Regions from separate parts of the Paraburkholderia strydomiana genome, predicted to be linked through region 3. Evidence: predicted binding sites of a transcription regulator. Region 3 holds the regulator's gene; each other region holds the start of a gene.
What was found. Region 3 encodes LexA, which represses DNA repair genes until DNA is damaged. Its sites were predicted from a motif close to ACTGTATNNNNATACAGT; they were not measured.
Positions count from the first base shown of each region.

Region 1 (10,581 bases), on a different contig from region 3:
GGTGCACGGCGGCGCGCTGATGAAGTGGATCGACGAAACCGCATATGCGTGCGCGGCGGTGTGGTCGGGGCGTTATTGCGTGACGGTCAGCGTCGGCAATATCCGTTTCCGTCGACCGATTCTGGTGGGCAACCTCGTCGAATTGCGCGCGCGCGTGGTGGCGACAGGGCGCACCAGCATGCACATCCATGTGTCGGTGCAGGCTGGCGACCCGAAGGGCGGGGAGTTGCTGCAAACCACCGATTGTCTCGTCGTGATGGTCGCGGTCAATGAAAACGGACACCCGGTGCAGGTGCCGTCGTTCGTGCCGGAAACCGACGAACAGAAGCGCCTCGCAAAGTACGCGATGGACGTGAAGGAAGCGCTCGACGCGATCGTCGAGCTGAAGCCGGAAGAAGTGGCGCAGGGCAAGATTTGAACGACGCTTGCCGAAGTTGGCCTGTGCACTGCCAAAACTGCAGGCGGCGATCCTTTGCCGCTTGAACTCCCGATTTTCCCGTCCGGGCTAATCTGAATCAAACCCGCATCGAATCAAACTGGGCGACTCACCGCGAGTCGCCCAGCGCGTCAGGCGTGGGAGCGGGCAGGTGCCAATCAAGGCACCGAATGGCCCACCATATCGCCCGGCCGCACCCATTCGTCGAACTGCTGCTCAGTGACATAGCCGAGCGCGAGCGCCGCGGCCTTCAGCGTGGTGCCCTCCTTGTGCGCCTTCTTCGCGATCTGCGCGGCCTTGTCGTAGCCGATGTGCGGATTGAGCGCCGTCACGAGCATCAGCGATTCGTTGAGCAGCGCGTCGATCCGCTCGCGATTCGGCTCGATGCCGACTGCACAGTTGTCGTTGAAACTCAAAGCGCCGTCGCTGAGCAGGCGGATGGATTGCAGCACGTTGTGCGCGATCATGGGCCGGAACACATTCAGCTCGAAGTTGCCGCTCGCCCCGCCGATGTTCACCGCGACGTCATTGCCGAACACTTGCGCGCACAGCATCGTCAAGGCTTCGGACTGCGTGGGATTGACCTTGCCCGGCATGATCGAGCTGCCCGGTTCGTTCTCCGGAATCGACAGTTCGCCCAAGCCGCAGCGCGGACCGCTCGCGAGCCAGCGGATGTCGTTGGCGATCTTGTTCAGACTCGCGGCCACCGTCTTTAGCGCGCCGTGCGCGAAGACGAGCGCATCGGCTGCGGCCATTACCTCGAATTTGTTGGGCGCGGACACGAACGGCACGCCGGTGAGCTTCGCGATGGCAGCCGCGACCTTGCCGGCGAACTGCGGATGCGCATTCAAACCGGTGCCGACAGCCGTGCCGCCCTGCGCGAGTTCATATAGGTGCGGCAACGTCGATTCAACATGGCGGATGCCGTGGTCGAGCTGCGCGACATAGCCGGAGAACTCCTGACCGAGCGTGAGCGGCGTTGCGTCCTGCAAGTGCGTGCGACCGATCTTGACGATGCCGGCAAACGCCTTCGCCTTCCCGTCGAGCGTGTCGCGCAACGTCTTGAGCGCAGGCAGCAGATGCTTGACGATGCCGTGCGCGGCGGCCACGTGCATGGCCGTCGGGAAGACGTCGTTCGACGACTGGCCGCGATTCACGTCGTCGTTCGGATGCACTTTGCGCGCTTCACCGCGCTCGCCGCCGAGCAGCTCGCTCGCGCGATTCGCGATCACTTCGTTCAGATTCATGTTGGTCTGCGTGCCGGAGCCGGTTTGCCAGACCGCGAGCGGAAACTCGTCCGGATGCTTGCCTGCGATGATCTCGTCGGCCGCCTGCATGATCGCGTGCGCCTTTGTCTCGTCCAGCACGCCGAGGCCCAGGTTGACCTCGGCGGCGGCGCGCTTGATCACGGCGAGCGCGGTGATCAGTTCGGGCGATTGCTTCTCGGTGGAAATGCGGAAATTCTGCAACGAGCGCTGCGTCTGCGCGCCCCACAAATGAGCGTTCGGCACAGCGATTTCACCGAACGTATCGCGCTCCATTCGTACGTCTTCAGTCATGGTTGAGCTCCGCTTTTAAAGTTCTGCGTTGACCGGCAATAGGGAGAATAGCCCCGTTAGCGCGTTCCGGTATAACCCTGCCTGCGGGTCGAAAATGTAGGTGCGGCGCGTGCCGTCTTCGACATCGGTCCACACGAGCGGGGACAGCGGCGCGCCGATCGAACGAAGATAGGCGAGCTGAGCGCCGTCAGCGAGCGTCACGCGGTAGCTTCGCTCCGGCGCCGTGGCGGTGGCGAAAATGTCGGCGACCTGCGCAGCCAGTTCCGGGCTGTGGATCACGAGTGCGAGTTCGGTATTCAGATGCGCCGAGCGCGGATCGAGGTTCATCGAGCCGATCACCAGAATCCGGCGGTCGATCACGTAAGTCTTCGCATGCAGACTCGCGCGCGAACGCGACCCGGCGATTCCCGCCGTGGGCGTATCCTGGCGCGGCTTGAATTCGTATAACTCGACGCCCTGTTGCAGCAGCGGCACGCGAAACGGACTGTAGCCCGCTTGCACCGCAACCGCGTCGGTGGCGGCGAGCGAATTCGTCAGGATCGCTACGCGCACGCCCCGGTGCGTGAGTGCGCCGAGCGCCGTCACGCCTGCGTCGTGCGGAACGAAGTAGGGCGACACGACGAGGAAATCCTTGTGCGCGTCCTTCATGAGCTCGCCGAGCCGCTTCATCGGTGGACTGACGTAGTCCGGCGACGGGCTCTCGATTTTCTCCGGCTGATCCGCCTCGAACTCCGCTTGCGCCCAGGTCAGGCCGAGTTGCTTGCCCGCAATCTGCGTGGCGAGCGGCGTCGCGTTTAAGGGTTTCGCGTTGTATGGATCTGCGTAGGTGCGCCAGTGCTTGCGCAGGTCGTCGCGTGTCTGATCAAGTTCTTCGCGATCGAATTTCTGCTTGTTCAGCACGCCGAGCGGATACGCGACACTGCTGTTCCAGTAGTCGTCGAAACTCGCCGAGACATCGGCGGTGATCGGGCCGGCGGCGAGCACGTCGATGTCGCGGAACTGCAGGACTTCGCTCGCGTTAAAGTATTCGTCGCCGAGATTGCGGCCGCCGACAATCGCCAACTGGTTGTCTGCGATCATCGCCTTGTTGTGCATGCGGCGCGTGAAGTGGCCGATCTGCGTGAAGACATTCGTAGTGCGCTCGAACACACCCTCACGCGCGCTACCGAACGGATTGAAGACGCGAATCTCGATGTTGCTGTGCGAGTTGAGCCCCGCCATGATGCGGTCGATGTCCTTGAAGTTCAGGTCGTCGACCAGCATGCGCACGCGCACGCCGTGATCCGCCGCGTACAGCGCGGCGCCGAGCAGCAGCTTGCCGGTGGTGTCCTCGTTCGCGATGTAGTACTGCATGTCGAGCGTTTTCGTCGCCGCGCGGGCGAGCGCGATGCGCATCTGCAGTGCGTCCGTGCCGCTCGAGAGCACACGAAAACCCGATTCCCCCGAATGAGCGGCTTCGAGCGGTTCAAGCGCCGCGCGAAGCGGCGTGTTTTCGGTCGGTGATAACGCGTGAGTGACCGGGCGGTCGAACGCGGTGGCGGGAGGTTTGGTTGCGCACGCAGTCAGAAATGCCGACGTGCAGCACAGCAAGAAAAAATGTCTGGCGGAGCGGATTGCGCGCTTAAGTTGCGTCGCGGTCTGCTTTTGTTCTGTATGCCACTGCACGCTTTTCCCCTTGTTGTTCAGGCTTTTCGTAACGGCAGCGCAGATGCTTCAGCCGCGCTGCCGAGAAATCCATTCTAAGGGGAATCGCGCCGCCGGACTGTGCACCGCGGCACGCCGGCGGCGTCTGGGACCGCGATGAGCGGTGGCTCGAAACCGTCAGACGCGTTCGGTGTTCAGCCCGCGTTCGCCTTCGGCATACGTCGAGCCCTTCGCCGGGCGCCCTGCCCAATAACCCGCGAGCAGCGACCCCGACAGGTTGTGCCAGACGGAGAACAGCGCGCCGGGCAACGCGGCAATTGGCGTGAAGTAGAGCTTGCCGAGCGTCGCGGCGAGGCCCGAGTTCTGCATGCCGACTTCAATCGCAAGCGTGCGGCAAACGGCTTCGTCGAAACCTAGCAGGCGGCCGCCCCAATAGCCGCCGAGCAGGCCGATGCCGTTATGCAGCACCACCCCGAGCATCACCACGAGGCCGACGGACGCAATGCTTTTTTGCGTGCCGCCCACCACCGCGCCGATGATCAGCAGGATCGCGACCATCGAAACCAGCGGCAGCACCGGCTCGATCTTGCGAACCGTCTTGCCGAACAGGTGATTCACCACGAGGCCGACCACGATCGGCAGCGCGACGATTTGCAGGATGCTCATCAACATGCCGTGGACGTCGACGGCGATCGACGCATCCACGTAAAGGCGCGTGAGAAGCGGCGTCGCAAAGACTCCGACGAGCGTGGACAACGCACTGATCGTCACCGACAGCGCGACGTCGCCGCGCGCCAGATAGATCATCACGTTCGATGCCGTGCCGCTCGCCACGCTGCCCACGAGCACCATGCCGGCGGTCAGGTCGGGCGGCATGCGCAAGGCTTTGGCGATGACCCAGGCGGCGAGCGGCATCACGAGGTAATGCAGCACGATGCCTGCGATCACCGGCGCGGGCCGTGTGAAGACGCGCTGAAAGTCGGCGACGGACAGCGTGACGCCCATCGCCAGCATGATGATGGTCAGAAGCGTGGTGACGTGCGGGGCGATGCCGGTGAACGAAGCCGGCGAGAAATAGGCTGCAACCGAAATGAGCACGGCCCAAACGGGAAAAAGACGGGTGATGCGGGCAAGCATGGGGCGAGGTCCTTGGTTATGTTTTATGGCGAGAAGCGGAGGTTGGTCGTTCGCAAGCGGGCGCAGTGCTGAAGGCGGCGACGCTCTGCCGGGTGCGGCGCCTCACGGACTGCAGCGAGTGCCTTTGAGCGGGCCGCGCCCTATGTCGCGGTTGCTGCAGTTGAGTCGCAAGCGAACGGCAGGTTGTCAGCGGATGGTGGACCTGCCGGCAGCGCGGTCCTTTGTGAGGCGCGCAAGCGGAGCTTCGGTGGATGGACGCGGATTCGCGACACGCACCGAAGAAGTCACGCATTTTAACGTTGTGGGCGGCAGCTTGCTGGCTCTATGGTTGCGCGTGCAACGGGTTTGCCGCGACGTTGGCTCGCTGTGCCATTGTCCCTTTTGCGGCGAGACCGGCCGCCGGGCCTTAAAGCGGACCTGTCACGCAGCGCGGGCGTGCCTGAAACCGCGAGTCCGTTACCCGCGTTCAGACCGATGCGGCAGGCGGCGCGTCCGCCGCGACCGGCACGCGCCGCAGGCTTAGCTTGTGAAAGCGCAGCGTCATGAGCAGCGCGACGCTCGCGAGTCCGGCCGCGAGGCCCCACCACAAACCGCGAGCACCCAGCCCGGCATGAAAGGCGAGCGTATAGCCGGTCGGAAAACCAATCACCCAGTAACCGAATGCGGCGGCGATCATTGGTATGCGCGTGTCTTTCAGACCACGCAGACAGCCAGATCCAACCGTTTGCATGCCGTCGACGATCTGAAAAATCGCTGCCACGCCGAGGAGCGAACTCGCGAGCGTAACCGTCGCCGCATTGGCCGGATCGTCCAGGTGCAGATAGAGGCCGACGATCCAATGCGGCGCGGCGATCAGCACGATTCCCGACAACGTCATGAAGCCGACGCCAAGCGCCAGCGCGACGAAGCCCGCATGACGCGCGGCGAGCGGCTGCCCGGCGCCGGACCAGAAGCCCACTCTCACATTGGCCGCCTGGCCGATCGCGAGCGGCACCATGAATGCCACTGACGCGACGTTCAGCGCGATCTGATGTGCGGCCAGTTGCGACTCGCCGAGCAGCCCGACCATCAGGCCGGTCGCGAGGAAGAGCGTCGATTCGACGCCGTAGGTGATCGCCACCGGCCAGCCGATACCGAACAGCTCGCCCATCAGCGGGACGTTGGGACGCGTGGCGACCACGAAATGGCGATAGCGCGGCCGCAGATGCAACAGCGCCATCAGCACGAGCGCGGTCAGCCAGACGGTGATGGACGTCGCAGCCGCCGAGCCGAGGAAGCCGAGCCGCGGCAGCCCGTAGGCCCCGTGAATCAGCCCGTAGTTGAGAAAGCCGTTCACGCCGACGCTGACCAGCGACACCCACAGGAGCCGCCGCGCCGCGCCGATCGCCGGCAGGAAAGAGCGCATCAGACCGACGCCGATCAGACTGCCCAGCGCGCCCCAGCGCAGCACCGCCGCATACTCGCCGACGTTATGCGCGAGCAGCGCCGGTTCCCCGAACGCACGCAGGATGGGCGTCGCGAACGACAGCAAGGCGAACGCCGGCACCGACAGCAACACCGACAACACAAAACCGGTCCAGTAGATGTGCGGCACGCGGCTTTCGTCCTGCGCGCCGCGCGCATGCGAAACGCTCACGCTGACCGACGTCAGCACGCCCTGCAGTAGCGTCACGACCACGAAGAACAGATTGGCGCCCAGACCGCCGGCCGCGAGCGCGTCCGGTCCGAGAGAGCCGAGCAGGATCGTGTCGGTGACGCCCATGGCCATTTGCGACAGTTGCGCAATGGCGAGCGGCGCGGCGAGCCGCGCGGTGTCGGCGGCGTGGCGGGACAAGGTCGGCGGACGGGTGGCCACCCGGGTGAAGCCGGATTGAGTCATGGAGCGTGTGAAAGTTGACGGAATGACGACGCCGTGACCGCTGGCGACCGCCGCGGCACTGGAAGCAGCGAAGGCAACGGAAGCGCGCTCTACGAGAGACGCGTGGGCTCGCGGTCGCATGGCGGTTCACGAGCCTCGTAATGACGCCGATCAAGGCGGCTCGCCACGGTTTCCCGGCGAGCCCACGGTCGGCGATGTCAGCGGGGCCGTTCGTCTAGCGAAACCAACAGCTTATTGCGTGACCGCTGCAAAGTCGATGGATCAAGCACATTTTTGGTGCGCGAGTTTCCTGCGGAATCTCGTGGGACCAGCGCGGCAGGACGTCAGGCTTCGTGGACCGCGATTCGCGTGTCGCCGAGCAGTACCACCTGTCCTGCGCGGATCTTGCACGTTTTACGCGTTTCGACGCGGCCGTCCACAGTGACGGCTCCGTCCGCCACCATCATCTTCGCCGAGCCGCCACTGTCCGCGAGCCCCGTGATCTTCAGCAGATTGTGAAGTTCGACGTAGTCGCCGGTGAGCGTGAAATCGAGGTTGGGCATGGGCATTGCACCTTCAGGCAAGGGGTTCGCATCATAAAGCACAAGCTTGCCCCTAAGAAGTCGCGTTGTCTCGCGCAGTGTTTCGTGAACGCATCGCAAGCAAATGCAAGCAGATGTTATCCGTTTGTCGGAAAGTGAAACGTTGCGTAACACCGGTCGTCACAACACGACCTCACTCGTAAAGTGCATCTCAGCAGGAAAGCTTGCCGGATCTAGTTCGGCTATGAGCAGACCGGGAGGTCGTCCAGCGCGCCGCAGTGCGATGCAGGGCGTTTCGACCCGGCCACAACAACTCTAGAGAGGAATTTGCCATGACCCAGATTCGTACGCTCCTGATCGGTACCGCCATGACCGCATTCGCCGCTACGGCAGCAGTCGCGCAGACCACGCAGCCCGTTCAACCGGCTGCGGGCATGAATACCCAAGTACAGGTTCAGACGCCCGGCGCCGACGTCGCGCCGGCCGCTCCTGCCGCCCAAGGCGTGCAGCCGGTAACGCCGGCACCGACTCGCCTGACGGCCTCGGGCTCGCCCGATCCGCTGGTACAAAAGCGCGAAGCCAACGCGAAGGCTAACGCGGAGTACCGCGCGTCGAAGAAGGCGTCGAAGGCCGAGCTGAAGGAACAGCAGAAGGCTGCCAAGTCCGAATACAAGGAGCAGGTGCGCGACGCAAAGATCAACAAGAAGGCGGACAAGCAGGCCGCTGACAACGAAATGAAGATGAACCTGCAAAGTCAGGCGGGCGCCCAGACCGACGGCGGCGAAGTTAAGCACTAATGGCAGGCGGAGCCGCGGGCTCAGGTTAGCCCGCGGCGTCGAACCCGACTCGACCTGATGAGACTGTTAAGGAGGAACCGCATGAGCAACACTCGATTTACTAATTCCGCAAAATCCCCGACCGCGCGGCTTTGCGCACTGTTGATCGCGGGCTGCCTGTCGTCGGCCGCATTCGCGCAGGCAAGCGATCCGGCCGCGGCGCCGGTCACGCACGCCGATCACAAGGCGGCGAAGCAGCAAGCCAAGGCAGACAAGAAGGCGGCTGTCGCGCAAGCCAAGGCCGACAAGGAAAAGACCGAAGCCCAAGCCGACGCCGACAAGGCGCACGCCGAGGCCACTCTGAAGGACGCGAAGAAGCAGTAGGTTCCTGCTTCCTGATGAGCAGGTGCGACTTGCTCAACGAAACGGCCCGTCTGCGTAAAGCACACGGGCCGTTGCTTTTGTTCGGCTCGTAGGCGTGCGGGGCGGCGCGCGCGTGACTGCGCAGCAGCCACGCTAAAAAAGGGCGCTTGTGCGCGCGGGTTGTACGGATATACAGTATGCGTCGCCGTTCCCGATCCATCCAACGCCCTTAAAACACCGTGCTTTCCGTCGCAGAAACGCCGTCGCCGTCCGATACCGCCGCCTGGCTTGCGAAGCTGAACGACGCGCAGCGCGAGGCCGTCGAATTCGGCACCGATACGCCTCATTCACCGCCGGGCGCCTTGCTGGTCATTGCGGGCGCGGGCTCCGGCAAGACCAGCACGCTTGCGCACCGTGTGGCCAATCTGATGGTGAAGGGCGCCGATCCGCGCAGAATTCTGCTTCTGACATTTTCGCGTCGCGCGGCGCTAGAAATGACACGCCGCGTCACACGTATTGCCACGACGGCGCTCGGCACGCGCGCCGCGCTCGCGCAAGGGCTGACATGGGCGGGCACGTTCCATAGCGTCGGCGCGCGGCTTTTGCGCGAATATGCAGAACTGATCGGACTTGCACCGGCCTTTACGATCAACGACCGTGAGGATTCCGCCGACCTGATGAATCTGGTGCGGCATGAACTGGGTTTGTCGGCGAAAGAAAGGCGCTTTCCGGCTAAGGGAACCTGTTTCGCGATTTACTCCCGCGTCGTGAACACCGGCGCGTCGCTCGGGCAGGTGCTGGAGAGCGCGTTCCCGTGGTGCCGCGAGTGGGAAGCCGATCTGCGCATGCTGTTCGCCGCCTATGTCGACGCGAAGCAGAAGCAGAGCGTGCTCGATTACGACGACCTGCTGCTCTACTGGTCGCATATGGCCGCGGAGCCGGCAATTGCCGCGGATCTGTCGGCGCGCTTCGATCACGTGCTGGTCGACGAATATCAGGACACCAACCGGCTGCAGGCGTCGATTCTGCTCGCGCTGAAGCCGGACGGACGCGGCCTGACCGTGGTCGGCGACGACGCGCAGTCGATCTATTCGTTTCGCGGCGCCACCGTGCGCAACATTCTCGATTTCCCGGCGCATTTCGATCCGCCTGCGGTTCAGGTCACGCTCGAACGCAATTACCGCTCGACCGAGCCGATTCTTGCCGCATCGAACGCGGTGATCGAACTGGCCAGCGAGCGTTATACGAAGAACCTGTGGACCGACAAGTCGTCGGCGCAACGGCCCCGGCTCGTCACCGTCGCCGATGAGGCCGACCAGGCGCGCTATATCGTCGAGCAGGTGCTGGAAGCGCGCGAGCAGGGCATGACACTGAAGTCTCAGGCGGTGCTGTTTCGCGCCGCGCATCACAGCGCGGCGCTCGAGATCGAACTCACGCGCCGCAACATTCCGTTCGTGAAGTTCGGCGGCCTGAAGTTCCTCGATTCCGTGCACGTCAAAGACGTACTGGCGGTGCTGCGTTGGGCCGAGAATCCGCGCGACCGGGTGGCCGGTTTTCGCGTCGTACAGTTATTGCCCGGCGTGGGGCCGGCCACGGCCGCGAGAGTGCTCGACGAAATCGTCGCGCGTGCCGGTGTGGGCAATCCCGCCGACACCGCGGGCGGCACGCTCGCCGCGTTCGCGCCGCCGCCTCGCGCGCAGGAGGACTGGCATCCCTTCGTCAGGCTGATGTCGAGCGTGTATGGGCGGCAGACGCCATGGCCTGCGGAGTTCGAGATGGTGAGGCGCTGGTACGAGCCGCATCTGGAGCGCAATCATGAAGACGCCGCAATCCGTCATGCCGACGTGTTGCAGATGGAAAGCATTGCGGGCACGTATGCGTCGCGTGAGCGCTTTCTGACGGAACTGACGCTCGATCCGCCCGATGCCACGAGCGACGAATCGGGCGTGCCGCTCATCGACGAAGACTATCTGATCCTGTCCACCATCCATTCGGCAAAGGGACAGGAATGGCGCAACGTGTTCGTGCTGAACGGGGTCGACGGCTGCATTCCGTCCGATCTGGGCACCGGCAGCGAAGAGGAAATCGACGAAGAACGCCGCCTGCTTTACGTGGCGATGACGCGCGCAAAGGAAGACCTGCATATCGTCGTGCCGCAGCGCTTTTACGTGCACAACCAGACGCATATGGGCGATCGTCACGTGTGGGCGTCGCGCACGCGCTTTATCCCTGCGCACCTGATGCCTTTGTTCGACGCGTACGCATG
Region 1 is NZ_JAVDVL010000002.1:307,345-317,925, reverse strand. It holds gene J2W46_RS07015 (acyl-CoA thioesterase) at 1-418, shown strand, start outside; gene fumC (class II fumarate hydratase) at 595-1,995, opposite strand; gene J2W46_RS07005 (phospholipase D family protein) at 2,011-3,660, opposite strand; gene panS (ketopantoate/pantoate/pantothenate transporter PanS) at 3,817-4,776, opposite strand; gene J2W46_RS06995 (MATE family efflux transporter) at 5,243-6,655, opposite strand; gene J2W46_RS06990 (RNA-binding S4 domain-containing protein) at 6,979-7,197, opposite strand; gene J2W46_RS06985 (hypothetical protein) at 7,509-7,973, shown strand; gene J2W46_RS06980 (hypothetical protein) at 8,055-8,336, shown strand; gene J2W46_RS06975 (ATP-dependent helicase) at 8,555-10,581, shown strand, end outside.
Region 1: J2W46_RS06975 (ATP-dependent helicase) is a predicted target of LexA. The motif match lies at 8,495-8,512, and genes of this name have one in related genera.

Region 2 (10,581 bases), on a different contig from region 3:
ACGCATGTAGGGAACCAGCGCACGAAAACCGAAGGGCCTGCCGTCCGGATGCGGCAGCATTGCCCTTTCGATGCAGCGGTAGAGTTGCCGGCGATTCACACCGGTCGCCTGTTCGATTGTCGCAACTGACTCCCCGGCCGCGAAACGCACCACGGCCTGTCGACGCGCTTCGAAATCGCGCCGTGCGGCTTCATCGAGTTCCGCGCTGGTAACGGTCGGCCAAGTGCCGACGTGGATCGACTGAAAACCGGGTCGGCGGCGGTTCATGGCTGCGCGTCCAAAGCCGTGAACGACGTGAGCAGAGACAGCGGTTGTGTCCGAAGCTCCGGTGCACCGACACGTCCGTTGTGCAGCAGGCCAAACACGGCCGTGCGTACCAGTACCGGATCTCCGGTCGAAAACTCTCGCTCGATGTCGAGCAACCTTCGAGGCTCCTTCACGAAGCGCGCGATCGCCTGCGGCAACGTCGACGGAACGAGATCCCGGTTGGCAACCAGGCACGGCAACATGCGCTGCCAATTCTCAATCCAGATTCGCGCGGCAGCCAGTTCGGCCTGCGCAACCCGCCGAATCGTACAGGTGTCCGCGTCGAGAACCCGATCTGGCTTCGTCACATCGACTTCGGAAAATCGATCATCAAGGATAACTAATTCATTCCGATCAACGTAACGAGCCAGAAAGTCTGCGAGTCGCTTGTGCCGGTCAATCTGTATGTAACCCGGCCGTTCACAGAAGGCGATGACCGACGGATCGGCTTCGAGCAACACCCACTGCGCAACCAGGGCGCGCCGATAAAACGTCATCCGGCGTGCGCACAAGATCAACAGCTTACGGACGGAATTCGAAGTGTAGGAGGCGAACTGACGAATTTAATACGGACATGCGCCAATTGACGCTTTTATTACGATTCAACGCAATATAAAAGTGTCAACCGGCGAGCGCCACGCCGCGTCATTGCTAGTTCGGGGCGTTGACGCTTTTATTACGGTCTACGACTGAGCGTCCTCCCGAGGTTCAGACCGAGACTAAAAAGGCAGTCTTCCACAGTCGTCGAAGCGGAATGACTGGAGGCGCAACCCACGCCCGGGCGATTGCAACTAGCGACCTCAACTCATGCTGGGAATGGAATCGAAGAACCGCGCCAAGGCTTCAGCCACGGCTTCTGGCTGTTCCTCGGGCTGAAAATGCCCGCAATTCGCGATGGTTTCCCCTCTCACCTCGTTCCCAAACGGGCGGAGAGCTGCGGACATGTCTGGAATCGATCCTTGGTCGGCACTAAGACCGAGCACCGGCATCGCCAGAGTCCGGGCCTGCGACAGGGCGCGGTTTTGTTCGCCCGAAAGCGCGGCAGCGCGATAAAAGGCGAGGCCCGAACGCACCCCGCCGGGTGCACAGTAAGTTCTCAGGTACTCGGCAATATCTTCTGCACTGTAGGACGCTGGATTTGCCGTCTTACTCCAGAAAAACCATTCCAGGTAAGCTCTCTCACGACCTTCGAGAAGAATTTCAGGCAGGTCAGGGACTGCGTGGAAAGAGAAGTGCCACGTCTTCCACGATCGGTCGGAGGAGGACGGCAGCAGCTCTGGAAGCGTAATTCCCGGGATTCCCGCATCCATCAATGCCAACGCCTCGACTTCCTCTCCAAACAAACAGCGGGTAGGCTTCGCCCGGTGCCAACGCCTCCGTAATTAGCGGCCGGATTGCTGGTGCGACGAGAGCCGCGATGTCCCGTGCGAGAAGTGCAGCTCCAGCGACATGCGGATCGAACCCGTGGGCTTCGAGAAGATCCAGAGCGTCGCCGTCGTAGACGGCGATCATAGTTACCAGCGTCTGCATATGTCGACATCAGGAACCGCAGACGTAGACCGTATTAAATGTGTCAACGTTGCGGCAATAAATGTGTCAACTCACGTCCCCGCTCTCATTAGCGAGGCGCAACGATTCGCATCCTAGACGACCGGTTTCGGACAGCCGGGGTCCGCGTCGGCTCCGCCGCGGAACTTCGCCGGTACGCGAGACCAGAAGCTGTTTCGTTCTATGAAAGCCGGAACTACGCGGTTCATTCCGCACCATTGATGAAAACGATGATCTAGTCTCCCGAGGAGACGCACGGCCGTCGCCACCAAGGACACGTCATCCAATGACAGGTTGTGACCGTGTCGAGGCAGTGCAACCGCCAATTTGCTCGCCGGCGATCGGCCATTGAGCGACGGCGGACGAGACCTTGGTTATGCAAATTGAATGGCGGCCTCGACCGACCGCTTCTGGCCGGCCAAGCCGAGGCAGTGTCCTGCGCAATTTGATTGCCCAAGACCGGCCATTGAGCGAGAACGAACGAGAGCTCGACCAGCCAGACTGAACGACGACCCTGACCGGCGGCTAATCGCCGGACTGCCACCTCCCCAGATTCTCTTGCCAGCCTGTGGACTGACTCCCGACCGTTGCCCCACCGCATGGTGACGGATCTTGGCGGGCTCACCCGCAATTGAAATCTTGGCGCCAGAATTACTGTATATTTATACAGTATTTTTTGGAGCTTAATCTTGAATCGCACTCGCAGCGCCGCTCAGCAGATACGTGCCCCGGATGAACGGGCGGACTCCATCGATGCTGTCCTCGACTCAACTATGTATTCGGAGGCAGGGGGAATAAATCTGTGGCGCGGCAATCAACTGGCGCACGCTCGGTCGCGCGTCGTTGATTGCGGCGACGAGAACCTCGCGCGGGAATTGCCTGGCGGCGGCTGGCCACGCGGCACACTGACTGATCTGCTTGTGCAGCAGACAGGCTGCGGCGAATTACGGCTGCTTCGTCCTGCGTTCTGGCAGTTGTCGTCCAGGCCCGTTGTCATGCTGCAGCCGCCTCATGACCTTCAACCGACGGCTCTCGCCTGGTGGGGACTCGATCCTTCGAATGTCATGACGGTCAAGGCGCCCCGCACGGCTGACGCGCTGTGGGCCGCGGAGCAGGTTCTGCGCGCAGGCACATGCGGTGCTCTGCTTTTCTGGCAGAACCACGTGCGGCCTGAATCGCTGCGTCGACTGCATCTGGCTGCACAGGCGTCCGAGTCGCTCTTTTTCATGTTGCGACCGCTTGCGACGACGCGCGACGCCTCGCCGGCGCCGCTTCGGCTTGCGATCCGGGCCGCGAAGGACGGCGTCGATATCCACTTCATCAAACGCCGCGGCCCCGCACGCGATGAGCCCCTCTTCGTCCCGCTGACGCCCTCCCCGATTCTCAACGTAAAACGCAATGCAACTGTGGTTAGGCGTCCATCTCCCGGCGCTGTGCCTCGAAGTGTTCCGGCCGAAGTGGTCGCGTGAAACCTTGGACCCAGCCAGCGGTATTGCCGTGCTCGAGAAAGAGCGCGTCATCGCCATGGACGCGCCGGCGCGCGAGGCAGGCATCTGTATGGGCATGCGCCGCGGCGGCGTACTCACCCTCGCCCCCGCTACTGTCATGCATGAGCGCGACAGCGCGGCCGAGGTCAACACGGTGCGCGAGGTCGCCACAGGCCTGTTGAATCTTTCGCCGCAAGTGGTCATTGCGGAGGAAAGTACTGTGCTCGTCGACGTGTCAGCAAGCCTGCGGCTCTTTGGCGGCATCCGCTCGTTGCGCCGCATGGCGCGCCGGGTCGCGGATGCTATCGGCGTGACCGCGACGGTCAGCGTTGCACCAACGGGACAGGCGGCATGGCTGCTCGCGCGCGCTCGCGGCGCTGTGGCGCTGTCGCACGATTCTCTCCACCGCATGCTGGCCGGATTACCGGTGGGCCTGCCGCCACCCGCGCGTCGCCATATGGACTGGCTTACTGGCATTGGCTGCGAAACGGTTGGACAACTGATGCGACTGCCGCGCGCAGGTTTGAAGAAGCGTTGCGGGACAGCGTTGCGGGATGTGCTCGACCGCGCCAATGGAGATGCACCCGAAGTGTATGAATGGTTTGAGACGCCGCCGACCTTTCAGGCGCGCGTGGAACTGCCGGATCGCATCGAGCACGCCGAGGCCTGCCTGTTCGCGGCGCGCCGGCTCGTGGTCCAACTGACAGGCTGGCTGTCGCAGAAGCAGCTTGCCGTGACGCGCATCGTTCTGCTGCTCGAGCACGAGCGCGGTCGCGATGCAATCGAGCCGACCGCCATCGAAGTCTCGCTCGCGGAGCCGACGTGGCGCGAGGATCACCTTGTGCGCCTGCTGAAGGAACGGCTTGCGCGCGCGGAGCTCTCGGCGGCCGTCATTGCCCTGCAACTGGTTGTACAGGAGGTGAAGGAGGCGGAAGCGGCGTCCGATTCGCTCTTTCCAGAGCCGGGCGGTACCGCGTCCGATCACGCTCGGCTGCTCGAACTGCTGGTTGCGCGCCTTGGGCCCGAAAACGTACTGCGCCCGGCGCCGGTTGCTGACCACCGGCCGGAAGTCGCCGCACGCTGGGTGTCCGTGACGGACAACAAAACAAAGTACGTGCCGCCGGCGAGCGATACGCCGCGCCCGGCATGGTTGCTGGAACAGCCGCTGAAGCTCCTGATGCGGGGCGAACGACCCTTCTATGGCACGCCCCTGCGCACCGTGTCGTCCGGCGAGCGCGTTGAAGCGGGATGGTTCCAGGGCGAGCCCGTCACACGTGACTACTTCGTCGCGGAAGCCGACGATCACATCTGCTACTGGATCTTCCGGGAACGCATAGGCGCGGTCGACGAGGATGAGCCGCGCTGGTATCTCCATGGTCTCTTCGGATAAGCCATGTCGTATCCGTCGTTCGGCCTGCCCGGCTACGCCGAGTTGCAGTGCTTCTCCAACTTCACGTTCCTTCACGGCGCGTCACATGCCGAGGAACTGGCCGCGCGCGCGGCGCAACTCGGTTATGAGGCGATCGCTGTCACCGACGAATGCTCGCTCGCTGGCATCGTGCGCGCGCACGTCGCGGCGAAAGAGGCGGGCATCAAGCTGCTGGTCGGCGCGCATTTCCGGCTGATCAACTCGGACGGCTCCCCTGCCCTTGCCTTCACGGCGATCGCACAGAATCGCGACGGGTACGGCAACCTGTCCGAACTGATTACGCTCGCGCGCACGCGCACGGCCAAGGGCACGTACCTGCTCTATCCGCACGATCTCGACCATCCGGACCCGCCGTATTCGCACCTGCGCGCCCTGCCCGACTGCCTGATCATCCTGACGCCCGAATTCCCGGCGAAGGAAGCACGCCTCGACGCGCAGGCCGAATGGGCAGCACGCACGTTTGGCGAAAATCGCTGCTGGATGGGCCTGACCTTGCACGCGCGGGCGCTGGATGACATTCACCGCAATGTCGTGCTCGACGTCGCCGATCGACATGGTCTGAATGTCGTCGCGACAGGTCAGGTACTCATCCACGTGCGATCGCGCAAGCCTCTGCAGGATACGCTCACAGCCATCCGGCTTAACCGCCCGGTCACTGAATGCGGCTTTGAACTCGCGCCCAACGCCGAACAGCATCTGCGCTCGCGTTTGCGGCTTGCCAATGTCTATCCAGCGGAGGCGCTCGCACAGACGCTGAACATCGCCGCGCGGTGCTCGTTCGTGCTGGACGAACTGCGCTATGAATACCCGGACGAACTGGTGCCGCCTGGCACGACGCCAACCGCCTACCTTCGCGGGGAAACCTACCTGGGGGCGCAGCGCCGCTATCCACGTGGCATTCCCCACAGCGTGCAAGTGCAGATCGAACACGAACTCGCGCTGATTTCGGACCTGAAATACGAGCCGTATTTCCTGACGGTGTATGACATCGTGCGCTTCGCGCGCAACGAGGGCATCCTGTGCCAGGGGCGTGGATCCGCTGCCAATTCCGCCGTGTGCTATTGCCTTGGCGTCACCGAGGTCGACCCTGCCCGCAGCAGCATGCTGTTCGAGCGGTTCATCTCAAAGGAGCGGGGCGAACCACCGGACATCGACGTGGACTTCGAGCACCAGCGCCGCGAAGAGGTCATCCAGTACATCTACCGGAAGTACTCCCGCACCCGTGCGGCGCTCGCGGCCGCGGTGACGACCTACCGGCCCCGCTCCGCGATCCGCGATTCAGGCAAGGCGCTGGGCATCGACCCCGTCATCGTTGACCGCGTCGCGAAGGAACATCACTGGTTCGATTCGAGCGCGGATTTGATACGGCGATTCGTGGACAGCGGCCTCGACCCCGAAACGCCGATGATCCAGCAGTGGGCAACGCTTGCCGCGCAGCTGCTCGGCTTTCCGCGTCATCTGTCGCAGCACACGGGCGGGTTCGTGATCGCGCGCGGCAAGTTGTCCCGTCTCGTGCCGGTCGAGAACGCGTCGATGCCAGATCGCACCGTGATCCAGTGGGACAAGGACGATCTGGAAGCGCTCGGCCTGCTGAAGATCGACGTGCTCGCACTTGGCATGCTGTCGGCGATCCGCCGCGCGCTCGAGCTCGTATCGCAGCAGCGCGGCGAGCCGTTCGAAATGCAGGACATCCCGCCCGAGGACGAAGCGACTTACGACATGATCTGCGCGGCTGATACGGTCGGTGTGTTCCAGATTGAGTCGCGCGCGCAGATGAGCATGCTGCCGCGCCTGAAGCCGCGCGAGTTCTACGATCTCGTGATCGAGGTCGCTATCGTCAGACCAGGACCTGTCCAGGGCGGCATGGTTCATCCGTATCTGCGGCGTAGGCAGGGCATTGAACCCGTCTCGTACCCGAGCCCCGACGTCGAGCAGGCGCTGAAACGCACTCTCGGCGTGCCGATCTTTCAGGAGCAGGTCATGCAGGTCGCGATGCTCGCGGCGGGTTTCAGCGCCGGCGAAGCCGATCAGCTGCGCCGCGCAATGGCGGCATGGAAGCGCAAGGGCGGCCTGCAACACTACCACGACCGGATAGTCGAAGGCATGCTTCAGCGCGGCTACGACCGCGAATTCGCCGAGTCCATCTTTGCCCAGATTCAGGGCTTCGGCGAGTACGGCTTCCCTGAAAGTCACGCGGCAAGCTTCGCCCTTCTCGTCTACGCAAGCTGCTGGCTCAAGCGTCACGAACCTGCGGCGTTCCTTTGCGCAATGCTCAACAGCCAGCCGATGGGCTTCTACTCGCCTTCACAGCTTGTGCAGGACGCGAAGCGCCACGGCGTTGGCGTGCTGCCGGTCGATGTGACCATCAGCGGCTGCGGCTATGGAGGGCGATGGCAGTATGGCGCCCGTGCGGCTCGGCATGTCCGTCGTTCGCGGCATGCGCGAGGAAACGGCCCGGCGCATTGTGAGGCGGCACGCGCGGTCAGGCCGTTTCGCGACGTCGCCGATCTTGCCAACCGCGCACAGCTCGACCGCCACGACCTGCAGGTGCTGGCGGCCGCGAACGCGCTGAAGCCGCTCTCCGGTGACCGCCGGCAGGCTCTGTGGGCGGCAGTGGCCGCGGTGCCTGACAAGGATCTATTACGCGCAACGACACGCGAGGAAGAAGCACCGGAACTGACGGCGCCAACCGAAGGACAGGACCTGATCGCGGACTACCGCTCGACCGGCCTCACGCTCGGCCGTCACCCGATTGCGTTGCTACGCGAAAAGCTGCTGTCCATGCGGCTGATGCCTGCCGAAGCGCTGATGCGTTATCGCAATGGACAGCTCGCGCGCGGATGCGGGATTGTGACCGTGCGGCAGCGCCCCGGCACCGCGAACGGCGTGATGTTCATGACGCTGGAGGACGAGACCGGGTCGGTCAATGTCATCGTCTGGCAGTCGGTGCTCGAGCGGCAACGTCGCGAGGCGCTCGGCGCGTCTCTGCTCGCTGTGTATGGCGTGTGGCAACGCGAGGGCGACGTGACCCACCTTGTCGCGCAACGGCTCGTCGACATGTCGCATCTGCTGGGCGAACTGCCGACCGCGAGCCGGAATTTTCACTGAAAAACGGAGGAAAGCAACGATGGCGAACTACAACGTTCTGTTCGATGCACAGGCGGCCGCTGAGGAAGTCATACCGCGCGTTGTCGAGCGTCATCGCTCGAAAGGCGTCCTCACCTGGAAGCTGCTTCATCAGATGGAAGAGGAGGTGCTGGCCGAGGTAACGGCTGGCGGAAAGTTCAGCGACCGGTTGCTGCAGATGATCTGTGCGCCTGCTGTGCTGGAGTATCCGAACGACGACCGGCCCGCGTCGTTTGAGGGGCACGATTTTGTGCCGATTATCTTTGGCGCGCTGGAGCGGGCCTGGCGGCAGGTCCACTAATGGCGAGTCCAAGCGTGCGCCTGCGGTACCGTCTGCCGCGCAGAGCCCTATCCTTGACACGAGGTTTGCCTGCGTTACAAGAGATACACCAACACGCACAGACTGAGAGGCGGCAATGATGCATCGCAGACAACCCAGGATTTACGCCACCCTTCGCCGCCGGTTTTGCCGGGAGGCGCTAGCGCGGATGGGCTTCCAGAAAACGAGCACGGGCGGCTCAACACTGGTCAAGCTCGGCGCGATGCGGACGCCGTACGCGACGGCTAGTCAGGATGGCGAATTGTGGCGGGTGACGCCGCTCGTCTCGCCGCGCGTGTGGCGTCCGCGCTAAGTTCCAGTTCCACGTCAGGGCGAGAGACAGCTTGTTCGCGGAGACGAGCCCAAGCTGCCCGAAATTGGCTGCAGTCTCGCGCCCGAAAACACGGCCCACCACGCTGAATGACTGGCTAAACGGCACTCTCCCGCGCGGCGAGTCGCGTACCAGCGGAGAGTGTCCTGCCGACGAGCGTGAGACTGAAAGGCTCCAGTCTTTGCCTCGCGGCGGCTTACCCCATTCCATCGGTCTCTTTCAAAGCATGAAAATCCAGCCCAGCGGCCGGTTGAGGATAAAAACATGGCGCACGAGCTGCTGTTGGACCATCTTGCAGCCTTCCATAAATGGAAGATCGTTGTGGTCTTGAAGTTTCGCTTGCCTCTCCACGCTGTGCAGCCATTCCTCGCTCCCCGGATCGGGGCCGTGTCCTTCCCCGTCCGAAATGTCGAAATAATGGTCACTAACGTAGGCGATCCACTCACGGCTCCCGGGCGGCACACTTGGCGCGCGAGGTATATCGGTCGATATGAAAAGCCACGCAGCTGTAAGAAACAAGAGGCAGGCCCCGACGGCGCGCGCCATGTGCTTGATCGCTATTTTCATGTACGGTCGTCTTTTGGATCCACTCATTAGCGCCCTGATATCGGCTGGAGGCCGTATCTGATACGGCCTCCATGCGGAGAAAACGAGAATCGAAAATCTTCGGGCGTCATTGTCATTTGTCTATAGGGCGAATCCGGATCAACTTGTGGCCTGAGAATGCAAACCACTGGCCGTTTGCACTCAGCTCAACGGAATTTTTGGTCCACCGAACATCGTCGACATCGAGCCTGTCACTGATGGGCAACGCGGTAGCTGGTTTCTTTTGGAAGTCGTATAGGGTGACCGACGGCGCGTCTGAAAAGCCATTCATAAAGTCTTCAACGACGACGCGCGAGGCGGGCTTGCCTTCCGCAGGCGAATCGGTGTAGTAAATGAAGCGGAGACCGTAAAGCTGGTCGAACGGGGCACCGTTCAAAGTCGCTCTGAAGTTCGCGCCGTCCGGCGTAGCGCGCGCAAGCTTGACGATTTGCAAAGGGCCCGAGACGGTCACAATATCATTTATGTTCCCGCCGTCAAATTGCGCCCAGGCATTAACGCTGCAGAGCGCGAAGACCACGCCAATCCATCGATTTTTCACCAAAATTTGTGTCCGGGAAAAGAGTTGCAAGTTCATCGCGAAAATGGCCATCCTGCGATTGCAGTACTTGAAGATCGGTGCTGACAGCTAATCCAATTAAGGTAACCGAGCTACGCATCGCCAGTCCGGAACGGGTAAGGCTCTTGATCAGCCGCCGAAGACAGGCCGTCCGAGGCGATCGCGCCGGGCGCGGCTCAACATTGATCAAGCTCGGCGCGATGCGGACGCCGCCCGGCTCGCCGCGCGTCGGGCGTCCGCGCTAAGTTGCAAGCCCACCGTTACGGCGCAGCCCTCCCACGAGTGCAGTGCGGAAGTTCACATTCAAACCCCGGGCGCCGGCGGTACGCCAGTCCCACTCGCATTGCACCACGCCCCTAACCTTCTGCCTAGTGGCTCGTCCGACGTCTACCCGTTGGACCCACGTCGGCCCAGGCCACACGGTCGCAAATCCCTATCGTAAATCCCCCGACTGGAGTGTCCGGTTAGGAACGCGACAAGCGGGCTGGAACCCCCCTTGCTGAGCGTTCATTGTCGCTAACGGAGAAAGGTCATGTGCTACGGAAATCCCGACGAACTCCTGCAGCTTGTCATCGGCAGGCACGCCCTTCCTAAGAATGATCTCGGCCACACGCCGCTCGACGATTTCGAGCATTTCTGCGCCACAACAGGCTGCAATGAGGCGGAGCTTGGCTCGCGTGCGTTTGCGTTCGTGAGGCTGGCGTATGTGACGGCAGGCCTGAGCCGTCGCGAGTACAAGAGTGCTGGACTGGACCTCGAACTCCAGAACGCATGCGCAGATATCGGCATGCTGCTTCGCGACCCCCCGCCCGGCACGACCGCCGACATCTCGCGCGCCGCGGTGCTGTATTGGGACGCGGGAAAACTCCAAGG
Region 2 is NZ_JAVDVL010000020.1:21,181-31,761, reverse strand. It holds gene J2W46_RS32050 (hypothetical protein) at 264-803, opposite strand; gene J2W46_RS32045 (alpha/beta fold hydrolase) at 1,107-1,625, opposite strand; gene imuA (translesion DNA synthesis-associated protein ImuA) at 2,628-3,323, shown strand; gene J2W46_RS32035 (Y-family DNA polymerase) at 3,253-4,731, shown strand; gene J2W46_RS32030 (error-prone DNA polymerase) at 4,735-7,878, shown strand; gene J2W46_RS32025 (DUF2471 family protein) at 7,898-8,197, shown strand; gene J2W46_RS32020 (hypothetical protein) at 8,385-8,528, shown strand; gene J2W46_RS32015 (hypothetical protein) at 8,766-9,113, opposite strand; gene J2W46_RS32010 (hypothetical protein) at 9,226-9,726, opposite strand; gene J2W46_RS32005 (hypothetical protein) at 10,241-10,581, shown strand, end outside.
Region 2: imuA (translesion DNA synthesis-associated protein ImuA) is a predicted target of LexA. The motif match lies at 2,508-2,525, and genes of this name have one in related genera.

Region 3 (10,581 bases):
TTGAGCACGACGATACGATCCGCCACTTCGAGCGCCTCTTCCTGATCGTGCGTGACGAAAATCGTCGAGATATGCAGATCGTCGTGCAGACGCCGCAGCCAGCTGCGCAATTCCTTGCGGACCTTGGCATCGAGCGCGCCGAACGGTTCGTCGAGCAGCAGCACTTTCGGCTCGACGGCAAGCGCGCGAGCGAGCGCGATACGCTGCCGCTGCCCGCCCGACAATTCCGACGGATAGCGCTGCGCGAGCCAGTCGAGTTGCACGAGCTTGAGCAACTCATGCACCTTCTCGCGAATCACCGCTTCCGACGGGCGCTCCTTCCTCGGCTTCACTCGCAGCCCGAACGCCACGTTCTCGAACACCGTCATATGACGGAACAGCGCGTAGTGCTGGAACACGAAACCCACTTCGCGCTCACGCGCGCCGACAGTCGCGACGTCCTGGCCCTGCAGGACGACCTGCCCGCCGTCCGCATACTCAAGGCCCGCGATCACGCGCAGCAACGTGGTCTTGCCGCACCCCGAGGGCCCGAGCAGCGCAACCAGTTCGCCCGGCGGAAAATCGAGCGAAACGTTATCGAGCGCGACGAAATCGCCGAAGCGCTTCTGCAGGTTACGTACGGTGATACCCATTACAGCTCTCCTTGCTTGAGCGGGTGTTGCTGCGAAGATTGCATGTTCAGCGACTGCGCGGTCGACGGCAAAGCGGACGGCAGCGTGACGGGTCCGGCGTGCGCCGGCACGTCGCGGGCGTCCGACAGTTCCGCCGACATATGACGCTCGGCGAGCAGTTTCAGTGCGAGCGTCACGAGTGCGAGCAAGGCCAGCACCGACGCCACGGCGAACGCCGCCGAGAAGTTGTATTCGTTGTAGAGAATTTCGACGTGCAGCGGCATGGTGTCCGTCTGGCCGCGAATATGGCCCGATACGACCGACACCGCGCCGAACTCGCCCATCGCGCGGGCGTTGCACAGAATCACGCCGTACAGCAGGCCCCATTTCACATTGGGCAGCGTGACGCGGCGAAAGATCTGCCAGCCGGACGCGCCGAGCACATGCGCGGCTTCCTCTTCGTCGTTGCCTTGCGCCTGCATCAGCGGGATCAGTTCGCGCGCGACGAACGGGAACGTCACGAAGATCGTTGCGAGCACAATGCCGGGCACGGCGAAGATGATCTGCACGTTATGCGCTTGCAGCCACGGACCGAACCATCCTTGCGCGCCGAACATCAACACGTAGATGAGACCCGAGATCACGGGCGAGACCGAGAACGGCAGATCGATCAGCGTGGTGAGGAGCGCCTTGCCGCGAAACTCGAACTTCGCGATGCACCACGAAGCCGCGAGGCCGAACACCAGATTGAGCGGCACGGCGATTCCCGCTGTGATTGCCGTCAGCTTGATGGCCGCCAGCGCATCCGGATCGGCGAGCGACTCCAGATAAAAACCAAGCCCCTTGTTCAACGCCTGATAAAACACGGCGACGAGCGGCACGACGAGAAAGAGCCCAAGAAACAGCAGCGCAATGCCGGTCAGAATCCAGCGGACAAGCGGCGGTTCGGTGACCGGATCGGGCCGGCGCGCAATGTTCAGTGGCGCGCGCGGAGCCACGGCGTGCGGCGTGACGCCGTCGGCGTTATCGACGTGACCTGCTGAATGGCGGCTCATTGCGCACCTCCGCCAATGCTTGCAACGCTCGCGGCGCTGGGCGCCGGACCTGCGTTGCCGCGGCTCGTGCGGCGCTGCAGATACCACTGCAGCGTATTGATGAAAAGCAGCATCAGGAACGAGACGACGAGCATCACGACGGCAAGCGCCGTCGCGCCGGCGTAGTCATACTGCTCGAGCTTCGTGATGATGAGCAGCGATGTGATTTCCGACTTCATCGGCACATTGCCTGCAATGAAAATGACCGAGCCGTATTCGCCGAGTGCGCGCGCGAAGGCGAGCGCAAAGCCCGTCAACAGCGCCGGCAACACGGCCGGCAACACCACGCGGCGAAACGTCAGCCAGCGCGATGCGCCGAGGCAAGCGGCAGCCTCTTCCTGCTCGCGCTCGAACTCTTCGAGCACCGGCTGCACCGTGCGCACGACGAACGGCAAACCGATAAAGGTCAGCGCGACGAGCACGCCCACCGGCGTAAAGGCGACCTTCAGACCGAGCGGCTCCAGGAACTGTCCAATCCAGCCGTTGCCCGCGTACACGGCCGCGAGCGAAATGCCGGCCACCGACGTGGGCAGTGCGAACGGCAGATCGACTACGGCGTCGACGATGCGCTTGAACGGAAACCTGTACCGCACGAGCACCCATGCGACCAGAAAGCCGAACACCGCGTTGATCAGTGCGCCGCCGAGCGCGGAGAAGAACGTCAGCCGGTACGAGGCCAGCACGCGCGGCGAGCTGACGGCGCGCACGAACTGACTCCAGTCGAGGGTGGCTGTCTTCAGAAAAGTCGCCGCGAGCGGAATCAGCACCACGAGGCTCAGATAAGCCACCGTGATGCCGAGTGTCAGGCCGAAACCGGGCAAGGCGCTTGGTTTGCGGAAGGTCAACGTGGTCATGCTCGATACTCTTTCGGTTGATGCTCGTGTTGCCGGCCGCCTGGTCCTGATCGGCCAAAAGCGCGCCAGCGGCGCGCTCCGGAAAGTGACGCGCCGTGGCGCGTCGCGTTGCCTCGGTTCGCGCCTGCCGCAGCGCGGACCTGGGCGGTGTTACTGAGGCTGGTAGATCGAATCGAACACGCCGCCGTCGGCAAAGTGCGTCTTCTGCGCGTTGGCCCAGCCGCCGAACGAATCGTCGACCGTGTACAGCTTCAGCTTCGGAAACTTCGAGGTCAGTTCGGCCGGAACCTTGTTCGAACGCGGACGGTAGAAGTTCTTCGCGGCGATTTCCTGGCCCTGCTCGCTGTACAGGAAGTTCAGATACGCTTCGGCCAGCTTGCGCGTGCCATGCTTGTCGACGACCTTATCCACCACGGCTACCGGCGGCTCGGCCAGAATGCTCACGGACGGCACGACGATTTCGAACTTGTCCGGACCGAATTCCTTCAGCGACAGGAACGCCTCGTTTTCCCACGCAATCAGCACGTCGCCGATGCCGCGTTGCACGAAGCTGGTGGTCGCGCCGCGCGCTCCGGAATCGAGCACGCCGGCATTCTTGTACAGCTTGCCGACAAACTCCTTGGCCTTCTGGTCATTGCCGCCCGGCTGATGCGCTGCATACGCCCATGCCGCGAGATAGTTCCAGCGCGCGCCGCCCGAGGTCTTCGGATTCGGCGTCACGATCGACACGCCGGGTTTGGTCAGATCGTCCCAATCCTTGATGTGCTTGGGATTGCCCTTGCGCACCAGAAACACGATCGTCGACGTGTACGGCGACGCGTTGTCGGGCAAGCGCTTCTGCCAGCCTTTATCGATCAAACCCTTGTTCGCGATGGCGTCGATGTCATAAGCGAGCGCGAGCGTCACGACGTCGGCCTGCAAGCCGTCGAGCACCGAGCGCGCCTGAGCACCCGAGCCGCCGTGCGACTGCTTGAAGGTGACGGTCTCGCCGGTCTTCGCCTTCCATTCTTTGGCGAAAGCCTGGTTCACATCCTGGTAAAGCTCGCGAGTGGGGTCGTAGGACACATTGAGCAGCGTCGTGTCGGCGGCTTGCGCCTGGCCCGCCGCGCCAAGGACGCCAAGCGCGGCTGCCGCGCCGAACGCGAGCGCTGCGATAAGTTTTCGGCTCCTGCCTGCCCGGCCCGCTTCGTGATTGTTCATGCCAAGTTCTCCGCGTGTTGGTGCGCTGAAACAGCGTGTGTTGTTTTGCGTCGGGTCACGTGCACATGAGCGACTGGAGGCCAGTCTATCCGGGGGCTTTCATCATTAAAAATAATGTTTATTCATTTTTTAATACGCAAAAGTGGTAATGACAGCCAGATAAGGCGTTGCGGCATGAAAACGGATGTCTTGACGTCGATTTACGACGTTGCAGCGAGGGGTCGAGCCGCAAACTTAAAGTAAAGCTTGAATTGCGCCGGATACTGTATAAAAATACAGGCACCTGTTCATCCATACAGTGGCGCCATGACCAAACTCACCGCACGACAGCAGCAGGTTTTCGATCTGATTCGCCGGGCCATAGAGCGCACCGGATTTCCGCCCACTCGCGCGGAAATCGCCGCCGAACTGGGTTTCAGCTCGGCCAATTCGGCTGAAGAGCATCTGCGGGCGCTTGCACGCAAGGGCGTGATCGAACTCGCGGCCGGCGCGTCGCGCGGCATTCGCCTGCTTGCTGGCCCGGACGAGGCGCCGCATCAGTTCACGTTGCCGCACGCCAGCATCATGCAGCTGTCGCTGCCGCTTATCGGCCGGGTTGCCGCCGGTAGCCCGATCCTCGCGCAGGAACATATCGCCCAACACTATGCGTGCGACCCGGCGCTCTTCTCGAGCAAGCCCGACTACCTGCTCAAGGTGCGCGGGCTGTCCATGCGCGACGCGGGTATCTTCGACGGCGATCTGCTTGCGGTGCAGAAAAGAAGCGAGGCCAAAGACGGCCAGATCATCATTGCGCGGCTTGGCGACGACGTCACGGTCAAGCGCCTTAAGCGCCGCGCGAACGGTATCGAGTTGATTGCCGAGAACCCCGATTACGAGAACATCTTCGTTGAGACAGGCAGCGCGGATTTCGCGCTGGAAGGCATCGCTGTCGGGCTGATCCGCCCGGGCGAATTCTGACAGCAACGGTTTGGCTTAATGAGCGACAAGCTCAGTGCGTCATTAGCCAACCGTTCGCCTGCTCACCGACTAAAGCAGTACTCATGTTGAATCGCCCGGAGAGACTCATGGAACGCCTTGCCCGCCTGTTGCCGTTTCGCCAGTTCGGCCGTCTGCGCCATCTGCGCAAGCTGGTACCTTGCTCACTGATCGAAGCGTCCACGGCCGCTACCGCGTCGCTGTTCGACTCGCCCGCTCGTGGGTCCGACCGGCAGGCCGCGTTGCCGTCTTCATTGCCGTCGTCACTGCCCGCATTCGCCCGCGTGTCGCTGAACTCGGGGCTCAATACTGCCGAGCCGGAGCGCCGTGCGCCGGTGCGCGTGTACCACGGGCCGTCGCGGCTCATCATGGTCGGCACTGTAGACGCGGTGTGCCGCATGATTGACCGTTGCATCGCCGAGGAAACCAACGTCCACGGAGCGGTCTTCGAGTCCTGATGAGTTGTGAGGTGTGGGGCGCGTCGCTCACATGGTTTGTGGCAGCGCACGGATCGTTTCAGCGCGGTTGCGGTCCACGTTAGATCACACCTGATGGAGATTTCCGCTCGATGGCAGTTTCAACACCCAGGAAGCGCAGCGCCCGTCCGCTTGCAGTCACGCTTACCGTCACGTTGATCGTGATCGCGCTGATCGCGGCGTTGGGCTTCGCTTATGCCTCCCCGTATATCGCGCTCAACAACCTCAAACGCGCCGCCGACGCACGTGACGCGCAGACGGTGAATCGGTATGTCGATTTTCCCGCGTTGCGCGAGAGCCTGAAGCAGCAAGTCACCGGCTTGCTGACGCGGCGGCTGGACTCACACGGAAACGGCAATCCGTTGGCTGCGATCGGCGCGATGATTGGCGTCGCGTTGATCGGCCCGCTCGTCGACGCGTATGCAACACCCGACGGCGTGGCTGCGCTTTTGAACGGCATGCCGCCGCGCGGCGAGCCGGGTGAGCGGCCCAACGCCGCGCCGGTCACCGGCAATCCGCCCGCTGCCAATGCGCCCGCCCCCGGATCGTCCGGCGCGGACAGCAGCACGCCCGGCGGCGCTACGGGTGATCCGAGCGGCAACGCGGTTAGCAGGCCCACGTCACCGCAACCTCCGCAACCGCCGCAACCGCCGCAAACCACGGCCGGCTATCGCGGCATCAACGAGTTCGCCGTCACATACCAGCACGGTGCGGGGGACGCGCGTTACTCCGCCATCTTCATGCGCGAGGGTCTTTTCACGTGGAAGCTGGCGGCGGTCAATCTGAACGAGTGAGCGCCAGGCGCGGCTTGACACATCGAACGCGCACGCGGCCGATCTGACGCAATGCACTCGTAATGCATGCGCCGCCCGCTACTCCGTCCTCCGCGTTCATCCGGACCAAAGCTCACGAGCACCCACCCGCACGAAGGCTGCACGCCTGGCGCGGGTGGCCGTGCACCCGAACCGCATCGTCAGGCCGCTTCCTGCTGCTGCTCATGCGCTGAAGAGCACGCGACCAGAATGCTGCATGACACCCGGTCGAGCAGCGGTGTGTTGCCGGCACCCATCCACCATCGGGACAAGCCCGTGCGGCAACGGTGGCCCACCACCACGAGGTCAACGTGCAACTCGTTGGCAAGATTGGCGATCTCGTCGATCGGATGGCCGAACGCAAAGTGACCCTGCGCGTTGACACCGCGCTCAGTCAGCCAGTCCACGCCCTCTTGCAGGATGTCCCGCGCGGTCTTTTCGAAGCTTCCGCACGCGACGTCCGTCAGCAGGCCCGCGCTTTGCGCAATGCTCGAGCGCATGTCCACCACCGAAAGCAGATGCGTTTGCGCCTTCAGATCCAGCGCAAGGTCGGCGCCGCAACGCAGAGCCTTGCGGCCTTCGCGCGAGCCGTCGTAGCACAGCAGGATTTTCTGGTAGCTCGCCATCGTTCTCCCCCTTTCCGCAAAAGCGCGGTCTGAATCAATCATGGTGCGCCGCAATTCAGCTTGCAAGGGATGGAAAACGCTAAGTGCGATTGCTGCACGCCCCGGCCTTGTGCATACGAGGCACACTCGGTGAGGACAACGCCGGCGACGCCTTTGCGGCAGTGCAAGAACCCACAGCGCGGGGCGCTCCTTAAACCGCCATTTCCCGGCTGATGACCTAGAATGAGCAGCCTTCCCGTCGATTCGCCTCTTTTGCCTGAGCCTCGATCCCTATCCATGCCCGACACCGCTATCGACTTCCAGCAGGTTGAAAAAAGTTACGGCGAAAAGAAAGTTGTCGACGGACTGTCGTTTCATGTCGACGTCGGTGAGTGTTTCGGCCTGCTCGGACCGAACGGCGCCGGCAAGACCACCACATTGCGCATGCTGCTCGGCATTGCCACGCCGGACGCCGGCTCGATCCGCCTGTGCGGCGAGCCGATTCCCGGCCGGGCGCGCATCGCGCGGGCGCGCGTGGGCGTGGTGCCGCAGTTCGATAACCTCGATCCCGACTTTACCGTCCGCGAAAATCTGCTGGTGTTCGGCCGCTACTTCGGCTTGAGCGCCGCGCAATGCCGCGCGATGGTGCCGTCGCTGCTGGAATTCGCGCGGCTGGAGAGCAAGGCCGACGCGCGCGTGAGCGAACTGTCGGGCGGCATGAAGCGGCGCCTCACGCTCGCGCGGGCGCTCGTCAACGATCCAGACGTGCTGATCATGGACGAGCCGACTACCGGCCTCGACCCGCAGGCACGGCATCTCATCTGGGAGCGACTGCGCTCGCTGCTCGCGCGTGGCAAGACGATCTTGTTGACCACCCACTTCATGGAAGAAGCCGAGCGGCTATGCGACCGGCTGTGCGTGATCGAAGAAGGACGCAAGATTGCGGAAGGCGCGCCAAGGGAGCTGATCGAGTCGGAAATCGGCTGCGACGTCATCGAGATTTTCGGCCCCGATCCGTTCGCATTACGCGATGAGCTTGCGCCGCTCGCACAGCGAACCGAGATCAGCGGTGAGACGCTCTTCTGTTATGTGAACGACGCCGGGCCAGTGCATGCGCGACTGAAGCAGCGAGCGGACCTGCGCTATCTGCACCGCCCGGCGAATCTCGAGGATGTGTTCCTGCGTCTCACGGGCCGCGAGATGCAGGACTGACTTCCATCGACACTGCACGAGACACGCAATGGATGCACGCACTTATCGAAGCAACGAAGCCACGCCACCCATGCAGGCCCCTTTCGCCGCGTTGCCCGCGAACGCGGTCAACTGGATCGCAGTGTGGCGCCGCAACTACCTTGTGTGGAAGAAGCTTGCGCTCGCCTCCATGTTCGGTAATCTCGCCGATCCGATGATCTACCTGTTCGGCCTCGGCTTCGGTCTCGGGCTGATGGTGGGCCGCGTCGACGGCGTGTCGTATATCGCCTTCCTAGCAGCGGGCACCGTTGCGTCGAGCGTCATGATGTCCGCGAGCTTCGAGTCGATGTATTCGGGCTTCTCGCGCATGCACGTGCAGCGCACGTGGGAAGCAATCATGCACACGCCGTTGACGCTCGGCGATATCGTGCTTGGCGAAGTGATCTGGGCGGCCAGCAAGTCGGTGTTGTCGGGCGCCGCGATCATGCTGGTGGCGGGCGCGCTCGGCTACGCCAGTTTTCCGTCGGTGCTGCTCGCGTTGCCCGTGATCGTGCTGACCGGCCTCGCGTTCGCAAGTGTCGCGATGGTCGTGACCGCGCTCGCGCCGTCGTACGACTTTTTCATGTTTTATCAAACGCTAGTGTTGACGCCGATGCTGTTGCTCTCCGGCGTGTTCTTCCCGATCTCGCAGTTGCCTGCCGCCGCGCGTGGTGCGGCCGAGGTCCTGCCGCTGGCGCACGCGGTCGATCTGATACGGCCTGCGATGCTTGGTCGCCCGCTCGACAACGCCCTGTGGCACGCGGCCGTGCTGGCGGGCTATGCGGTAGGAGGGTTTATCGTCGCCGCCGTGCTGTTTCGGCGCCGGATGATGAAGTAACTCGTGCTGAAGTAACTCGTGCCGCGCGGCAGAGAGGTGCGGACAATTCGAGGGCGGCTGACCCGATAGGTCAGCGCCCACGAATGAATTTGCTGCACGGACGCGAGCTCAGTCCTCTTCGTCGGTCCAGGGAATGTCGACGTCCGAGATGAACGCGACTGTTGCAAACGGGCCGCCTTCGTGACGGCCGATCTTGCCATCGGCACGCTGCCATTCCACCCGGAACATCGTGCCCGGATCGTCGGCAATCAGCCGCACGGTGCGGATCTCGTCCGGATCGGCGTCCTCGACCGGACCGTCGAGCGAAATCTGCAGTTCTTGCGGCCAGAGACCGTCGGCCGGATCGTAAATCTTGTCGCCGTCCGGAATCAGTGTGAATGCTTCGACGCCGATCGTCGCCGAAGCATCAACGATCATTTTGGCTAGCGCGCGCAGCAGCGCGGTGGCCCGCGCCGAATTCGCCTGACGGATCGCAAGGTCCCCGCGCGTCAGCGCCTGCTCGAGTTTTGGGTTCGTTTTTTGTTGCGCCATTCGATGTCCTGAGTGCTATCGCCGAGTGTGAACAGTGCGGCTGAAAACCCGCCGCCGCTGCCGATTTTCCGGGCTGCATCCTACCATTCGTGCGCGCCGCGCCACGCGCAAAAGCACGACACGAAGGCAGAAGCCCGTCCTGCTCACCACAGTTTAGGTCGTGATTTGCCGACAGGGAGGGACATTTGCCTTTCGTTGCATGTCCCAGCGAACTCAAGGCGCCGGATTCGGCTGCAGCTGATGCAGTGCGTCGATTTCATCGAGCACGTCCTGAGACAGCTTTACGTCGACGCTCGCAATGTTCTCCTTCAACTGATCGAGCGAGGTCGCGCCAATCAGATTGCTCGTGACGAACGGCCGGCTATTGACGAAGGCAAGCGCCAACTGGGCCGGCGACATGCGATGGCGCTTTGCCAGTTCGACGTAACGCGTGGTGGCCTGGATCGCCTGGGGCTTGCTGTAACGCTGGAAGCGCTCGAAGAGCGATATGCGTGCGCCAGCCGGCCGCGCGCCGCCTTCGTACTTGCCGGACAGCCAGCCGAACGCCAGCGGCGAATACGCGAGCAGGCCGATGTTGTCGCGGTGCGCGTACTCGGAGAGCCCCACCTCGTAAGTGCGGTTGAGCAGACTGTACGGGTTCTGGATGCTGACGATACGCGGCAAGCCGAGCTTTTCCGACGCGCGCAGGAACTGCGCGACGCCCCACGGCGTTTCGTTCGATACGCCCACATGGCGCACCTTGCCCGCCTTGACGAAGTCGGCGAGCACGGACAGCGTTTCGTCGATAGGCACGGTGTATTCGTCGTCGACCCACGGATAGGCCGGACGGCCAAACGTCATCGTATTGCGGTCCGGCCAGTGCAACTGGTACAGATCGACGTAGTCCGTTTGCAGGCGCTTCAGGCTGTCGTTCAGCGCCTCAGTGAGGTTTTTACGGTCGAACTGGTTGGTCTCGCCGCGGATATGTCGCGGGTTATGCGGCTGGCGCGCGGGGCCCGCAATCTTCGTAGCGAGCACGATTTTCTCGCGCGCGCTGCGATGCTTCGCGAGCCAAGTGCCGATAAATCGCTCGGTCGAACCTTGCGTCTCGGCGCGCGGCGGCACCGGATACATCTCTGCGGTATCGATCAGGTTGACGCCATGGTCGAGCGCGTAGTCGATTTGAGCGTGCGCGTCCTGCTCTGTGTTCTGCTCGCCCCACGTCATGGTGCCGAGTCCGATCAGGCTGACCTGTACATCCGAATCGCCGAGTCTGCGGTATTCCATGGAAGCTTTCCTTGTTAGTTATATGAACATAAACCGCTCAAGTTACCATGCCCGCGCGATGCCTGCAGCACGGCTAGAATGCCGTGCTG
Region 3 is NZ_JAVDVL010000005.1:211,304-221,884, reverse strand. It holds gene J2W46_RS16120 (sulfate/molybdate ABC transporter ATP-binding protein) at 1-632, opposite strand, end outside; gene cysW (sulfate ABC transporter permease subunit CysW) at 632-1,666, opposite strand; gene cysT (sulfate ABC transporter permease subunit CysT) at 1,663-2,559, opposite strand; gene J2W46_RS16105 (sulfate ABC transporter substrate-binding protein) at 2,710-3,759, opposite strand; gene lexA (transcriptional repressor LexA) at 4,066-4,716, shown strand; gene J2W46_RS16095 (hypothetical protein) at 4,824-5,192, shown strand; gene J2W46_RS16090 (DUF2939 domain-containing protein) at 5,303-6,004, shown strand; gene J2W46_RS16085 (universal stress protein) at 6,184-6,648, opposite strand; gene nodI (nodulation factor ABC transporter ATP-binding protein NodI) at 6,925-7,839, shown strand; gene J2W46_RS16075 (ABC transporter permease) at 7,868-8,695, shown strand; gene J2W46_RS16070 (hypothetical protein) at 8,804-9,226, opposite strand; gene J2W46_RS16065 (NADP(H)-dependent aldo-keto reductase) at 9,440-10,492, opposite strand.